2 regions of the Streptomyces sp. NPDC006711 genome follow, and region 1 is predicted to be linked to the other one. Evidence: predicted binding sites of a transcription regulator. Region 1 holds the regulator's gene; the other holds the start of a gene.
The links. The regulator HspR, encoded in region 1, represses chaperone genes until heat shock. The targets are predictions, from matches to a motif close to TTGAGNNNNNNNNNCTCAA.

Region 1 (3,407 bases):
AGTGCGGTCGTCAGGCGGGAAGCTCATGCGACAGCACCCGCGGGAGCGTCCTCCCAGGTGATGTCACCGGGCGCCGCACCCTTGGGCGCGGTCTCCCAGGTGATGTCACCGGGCGCGGCCTTGGGCGCCACCTCCCAGGTGATGTCACCGGCTATGGTCGCGACCTTGGGTGCGATCTCCCAGGTGATGTCCGACGCGGTCGTGACATCCGCCTTCGCGGGGTGGGACTCCCAAGTGATGTCCCCAGGCGCCGAGAGAGCGCAGAGAGCAGCCGCCACAACGGCTGTCGTGCTTAGTGCTCGAACCATCCTGCTCATGGCCGATCTCCACCTCTTTTGATCATTACCTCCCCCCGCGGATACGACGATGGCTCACTCCGACCACTTCCACCAGCGCGGCCAGGCATCATGTTCCTGTAATTCAAAAGCATGAGGGGGGTGCAACTAGGTTGAAACAGGGGCATATAGGACACGATCACGGCCCGGTCGATCTGTGCGAGACAGGGACGGCCTTGTACGCCCTCGCCCTGCGTACGGGAGGCATTTCCCGGTCGGAGGCCGAGGCCGCCCCGTGCCTGACCGACCTGACCCTGCTGCGCCCCGATCCGGACGACGCCGAACTGCTGCGCCCGGTTCCCCCCACGGTGGTGCTCAACTCGCTGACGCAGCCCCTGGAACGGGAGATCGAGGAGCGCAGAAGACTCTCCATCGCCCTGGCCGGCACGTTCGAGCCGTTCATGGCGATAGCGACCCCCGACCGCTCCGGCACCCACGCGATCACGGTCCTCGAAGGCCTCGAACTGATCAACGCGACCCTCGACCGCGTCATCGACGAGTGCACCGACGAACTCCTGGTCATCCAGCCCGGCAGCGGACGCAGGCCCGAGAGCTTCGAGGCGGGGCTGCGCCGCATCGAACCCCTGGTGGCGCGCGGCGTCGAGATGCGCACCCTCTACCAGCACACCGCCCGCCACCACTCCGCCACCATCGGCTACGTGGAACGGATCGCGCCGTACGGGCTCGAGGTGCGCACCCTCGAAGAGATCATCGACCGGCTCATCATCATGGACCGGAAGATCGCCTTCATCCCGGCCCGCAGCGACCGCCAAGTCGCCCTGGAACTGCGCCACGAAGGGCTCGTGCAGTACCTGGTCGGCGTCTTCGACCAGTTCTGGCAGTCCGCCGTGCCCTGGGACGACGAGGTGCCCTACCACCTGGAGACGGCCGGCATCACCGGCGTGCAGCGCTCCATCGCCAAGCTCCTCGTGGAGGGCCACGTGGACGAGGCCATCGCCCGCAGGCTCGGGATGAACGTACGCACCTGCCGCGCGCACATCGCCAAGCTCGCCGCCGCGCTCGGCAGCGGCAGCCGGGCCCAACTCGGCTTCCTCATCGCCCAGTCGGGCATCCTGGACCAGGACGCCTGAGGCCCGCCGCCCCCCACAAGGGGAACGACGGGCCTCACAGGGGGCGCCGGGGCCCCGGAGGGCCCTGCGGCTATTCCGACTACTCCGACGTCCGCTTGGGCCGCCACACGACCAGCGCGCCGGTCTGCTGCACGTCCTGATAGGGCACGAGGTCGCGCCGGTAGGAGGCGTGCACCTGCGCCTCGCGCTGCTGCATCGCCACGGCCGCGCCCTCGACGACGCCGGTCAGCTCCGCCACCCGCGCCTGGAGCGCCGCGACCTGGTTCTCCAGCTCGATGATGCGCTTGATGCCCGCCAGGTTGATGCCCTCGGTCTGCGACAACTGCTGCACCGTACGCAGCAGTTCGATGTCGCGGGCCGAATAGCGCCGGCCGCGCCCGGCCGTGCGGTCGGGCGAGACCAGGCCGAGGCGGTCGTACTGCCGCAGGGTCTGCGGGTGCAGACCGGAGAGCTGGGCCGCCACCGAGATGACGTACACCGGGGTCTCGTCGGTCAGCTCGTACGCCCGCCCGCCGAAGGGCGGCTGGCGACGCTGGCGGGGGTCCATCTCATGCTCCCTTCACGGCCTGGAACAGCTCGGCCCGCGGGTCCTGGCCCGCGGTGGCGTCGCGGAAGGACTCCAGGGCCTCGCGGGCCTTGTCGTCCAGCTCCTTCGGCACGGCCACCTCGACCGTGACGAGCAGGTCGCCCCGGGTGCCGTCCTTGCGGACCGCGCCCTTGCCGCGGGCCCGCATCGTACGGCCGTTGGGGGTGCCCGCCGGCAGCTTCAGGGTGACCGGCGGGCCGCTGAGCGTGGGCACCTTGACCTCGGCCCCCAGCGCGGCCTCCGTGAAGGTGACCGGCACCGTGACCGTGAGGTTGTCGTCCTTGCGCCCGAACACCGGGTGCGCGTCGACGTGCACCACCACGTACAAGTCGCCTGCGGGGCCGCCCCGTTCGCCCGGCGCGCCCTTGCCGCGCAGGCGGATGCGCTGGTTGTTGCTGACCCCGGCCGGGATGCGGACCTGCATGGTGCGCGAGGAACGCGCCCGGCCGCTGCCCTTGCAGACGTCGCACGGGTTCTCGGCGATCAGGCCCCGGCCCTTGCAGTCCACGCACGGGTCGGTCAGCGAGAAGCCGCCGCCCGAGCCGCGCGAGACCTGGCCGGTGCCGACGCAGGTCGGGCACACCCGGGGCGTCCCGTTCTTGTCGCCGGTGCCCGAACAGGCCTTGCAGGGCGCCTGGCTGGAGAGCCGGATCGGGACCGTGGCCCCGTCGACCGCCTCGGTGAAGCTGAGCGTCACCTCGGACTCCAGGTCCTGGCCCCGGCGCGGCTGCGTGCGCTGGCCGGCGCCCGCGCCGCCCCGGTTGAACAGCCCGCCGAACACGTCGCCGAGGCCGCCGCCGAAGCCGCCCGCCCCCGCGCCGCCCCCGCCGGGCTGCTGCCCGCCGAACAGGTCACCCAGGTCGAAGTTGAAGCTGCCGCCGCCCGCGCCGGGCCCGGCACGGAAGCCGCCGTTGCCGAACAGGGCGCGCGCCTCGTCGTACTCCTTGCGCTTCTTGGGGTCGCCGAGGATGTCGTTGGCCTCGGAGATCTCCTTGAAGCGCTCCTCCGCCTTGGTGTCGCCCTTGTTGGCGTCGGGGTGGTTCTCGCGCGCCAGCTTGCGGTAGGCCTTCTTGATCTCCGCGTCGGTGGCGTCCTTGGGGACGCCGAGAACCTTGTAGTAGTCCTTCTCGACGAAGTCCTTCGTGTTCATCGACGTCCCTCCTTCCGGACGATCACTTCTTCGATGACCGCCGCGTCAGCCCTTGTCGGGGCCACCGCTCTCCTCGTCGCTCGGCTGTTCTTCCTTGGCGGCCGCGCCCGGCTGGGGCTCGGCCACCGCGACCCGCGCGGGGCGGATCGTACGCTCGCCGATCCGGTACCCGGGCTGAAGGATCGCCACGCAGGTCGTCTCCGTGACGTCCGGCGCGTAGCTGTGCATCAGGGCCTCGTGGACCG
Region 2 (3,407 bases), on a different contig from region 1:
GGTCAGGGTCAGGCCCGCCGCGCCCGTCTCCGCGTCGGCGAGGGATGCCTCCACGAACAGGACGTCGCCGCCGGCGCCGGTGACGGCGAGCCCGGTGGCCACGCCGGGCACCGCGGTGCGCCGCTCGGCCGGGTCCTGGGCGGACTCGGGCACGTGGTGCGGGCGTCCGATCAGGTCGCGCAGGCCGCCGGGGGTGATGGTGAACGGCAGCTCGCGCCGGCCCAGTTCGTGCTCGGCGGCCACCTTGCGCAGCAGCCGCGCGATGGAGCGCTCCAGGTTCCGTACGCCCGCCTCGCGGGTGTACTCGCCCGCGAGCTTGCGCAACGAGGCGTCCTCCAGGACGACCTCACCGTCTTCCAGGCCGGCCCGCTCCAGCTGGCGCGGCAGCAGGTGGTCGCGGGCGATGACGACCTTCTCGTCCTCGGTGTAGCCGTCGAGCCTGACCAGTTCCATGCGGTCGAGCAGCGCCTCGGGGATGGCTTCGAGGACGTTGGCGGTGGCGAGGAACACCACGTCGCTGAGGTCGAGCTCGACCTCCAGGTAGTGGTCGCGGAAGGTGTGGTTCTGCGCCGGGTCGAGGACTTCGAGCAGGGCGGCCGCCGGGTCGCCACGGAAGTCGGAGCCCACCTTGTCGATCTCGTCGAGCAGCACGACCGGGTTCATCGACCCGGCCTCCTTGATGGCCCGGACGATCCGTCCTGGCAGGGCGCCCACGTAGGTGCGGCGGTGGCCCCGGATCTCGGCCTCGTCGCGTACGCCGCCGAGCGCGACCCGCACGAACTTGCGGCCCATGGCGTGCGCCACGGACTCGCCGAGCGAGGTCTTGCCCACGCCGGGCGGGCCGACGAGTGCGAGCACGGCGCCCCCGCGGCGGCCTCCGACGACCCCGAGCCCGCGTTCGGCGCGGCGCTTGCGCACCGCGAGGTATTCGGTGATGCGTTCCTTCACGTCCCTCAGGCCCGCGTGCTCGGCGTCCAGGACCGCGCGGGCGCCCGGGATGTCGTACACGTCGTCCGTGGTCTCGTTCCACGGCAGTTCGAGGACGGTGTCGAGCCAGGTGCGGATCCAGGAGCCCTCCGGCGACTGGTCGCTGGCGCGCTCCAGCTTCTCGACCTCCTTGAGCGCGGCCTCGCGGACCTTCTCGGGCAGGTCGGCGGCCTCGACGCGGGCGCGGTAGTCGTCGCTCTCGTCCTCCTCGCCGCCCTCCCCGTTCAGCTCGCGCAGCTCCTTGCGCACGGCGTCGAGCTGGCGGCGCAGCAGGAACTCGCGCTGCTGCTTGTCCACGCCTTCCTGGACGTCCTTGGCGATGGACTCGGCGACGTCCTGCTCGGCGAGGTGTTCGCGCAGCTGCTCGGTGGCCAGCTTGAGGCGGGCCACCGGGTCGGCCGTCTCCAGGAGTTCGACCTTCTGGGGGACGGTGAGGAACGGCGAGTATCCGGAGTTGTCGGCGAGCGCGGAGACGTCCTCGATCTGCTGGACGCGGTCGACGACCTGCCAAGCACCGCGCTTCTTGAGCCAGGCGGTGGCCAGGGCCTTGTACTCCTTGACGAGCTCGGCCACGTGGCCCGGCAGGGGGTCGGGCAGGGTCTCCTCGACCCGAGCGCCCTCCACCCAAAGGGCGGCGCCGGGCCCGGTGGTACCGGCGCCGATCCGCACGCGGTGACGCCCCCGGATGAGGGCGCCGGGGTCACCGTCGGAGAGCCGCCCGACCTGCTCGACGGTCCCGAGCACACCGGTCGCGGCGTACGTCCCGTCGATCCGCGGCACGAGCAGCACCTGCGGCTTGCCCCCGTCCGGCCCGGCAGCGGCCTGCGCGGCCTCGACGGCGGCCCGCACCTCGGCATCGGACAGATCGAGCGGCACCACCATCCCGGGCAGCACGACCTCGTCGTCGAGCGGCAGCACGGGCAGGGTGGTCGGTGTGGACGGTGCCGTGGACTCGGTAGCCATGATCTCCCCTTCGGCAGTCAAGTTGAGCTATGCAGACTCAATGCTTGTGAGTGGAGGAATGTTCCCCGAGGCCCGTTCGCTCTGAGCGATCACCCGGGAACTGTCCTATGCCGGTAGCCCCGGCGCTTTCCAATCCCTCGTACGGATTCGAGGTCGGGTACATCGAGCCGCGCAGCTCGGAGCTCGGCGTCCGTTGGCGGATGATGCCTGGGCGGTTCGAGGACTCGGCGCCGGTACGCGGGTTCAGGGGTGTCTCGCACGCACCGGACTACTTCGTACGCCGTGACGACGGCTCGGCGCTGGTGATCGACAGCCGCCCAGCGGATCGCCGCAAACCGAGGGACTGGTCCAGTTCGAGGCGACACAGGCGGCCTGTGACCAGGCGGGGTGGGTGTTCCCGCTGGTGGGGGCGCCTGACGCGATCATGGTGCGCGATGTGAGGTGGTTGGCGGGATATCGCCACGCGCGGCACCGATTGGAGCCGGTCGTCTTGGCCCTGCGGGATGTGTTCGTCGAGTCGCGTCCGCTGGACACCGGCGCGACGGAAGTGAGTGACCCGGTCTCGGTGCTGCCGGTGCTGTTCCATCTGCTCTGGTTGCACCACCTGGCGGTAGATGTGTCGGTGCCGCTGCATGCGGAATCGCTTCGGCCCCACAAATTGGGCAGACCCCCGTGCAGGCGGACTCCCTCATCCCACGGGTCACGGCCCCAGGCCGGTGCAGCCTCCGGCCGCATCGGGGACCGCTCAGGGCCGTAAGGTGCTCCACGAGACTGCATCTATTACCACTTCTATTACCACTACTGCACACCACCAGGGGGCGGTCATGACAACGGTGACGGCGACGGATCGGGAGACAGGGACGCCAGGGACGCTCGGGGCGCTCGTGCGGGACTGGGTTGACGGGTGGGTCGTCTCGCGTGGGACCTCCGATCCGATGGCGCGGCCCTGGGGCTGGACCATCGACGCCGGGCAGGCCCATCACGTGGCGCGCCATGTGCTTCCCGCGCCCAACGAGGCGGACGTCCGCGCGCTGGCGGACGGTGCGCGCGTGCCCGGGATCTGGCTGAAGCTGTTCGCCGACGACGACACCGTGCGGCCGTGGCTCGGTGAGGGCTGGCGATTCGACAAGCCCGGCTTCCTGATGACGGTGCCACTCGCCGCCGAGCGCCCGCGCGTCCCGGCCGGCTACACACTCACCTCGTGGACCCGGGGCGGCGTAACCCGCGTCCTCGTCCGCACCGCCGACGGCCACTTCGCCGCCCGGGGCCAGATCGCGCCGACAGGTCCCACGGCCGTGGCCGACCAGATCGAGACCGCTCCCGGCCACCGGCGCAAGGGCCTGGGCGGCCTGGTGATGCGCACCCTGCAAAACACCGCCCATGAGGCCGGCGCCACCACGGGAATTTTGGTCGGCACCCCCGAAGGCCGCTCCCTGTACACCTCCTTGGGCTGGAAG

Region 2: the regulator HspR is predicted to act here: its motif matches at 1,973-1,991, upstream of lon (endopeptidase La).

Annotation. Positions count from the first base shown of each region.
Region 1 is NZ_JBIAGO010000001.1:389,584-392,990, forward strand. It holds gene ACFYM2_RS01720 ((2Fe-2S)-binding protein) at 1-27, opposite strand, end outside; gene ACFYM2_RS01725 (5'-nucleotidase) at 24-278, opposite strand; gene ACFYM2_RS01730 (helix-turn-helix transcriptional regulator) at 527-1,426, shown strand; gene ACFYM2_RS01735 (heat shock protein transcriptional repressor HspR) at 1,506-1,973, opposite strand; gene dnaJ (molecular chaperone DnaJ) at 1,975-3,162, opposite strand; gene grpE (nucleotide exchange factor GrpE) at 3,208-3,407, opposite strand, start outside.
Region 2 is NZ_JBIAGO010000013.1:28,247-31,653, forward strand. It holds gene lon (endopeptidase La) at 1-1,950, opposite strand, end outside; gene ACFYM2_RS23840 (hypothetical protein) at 2,354-2,707, shown strand; gene ACFYM2_RS23845 (GNAT family N-acetyltransferase) at 2,775-3,407, shown strand, end outside.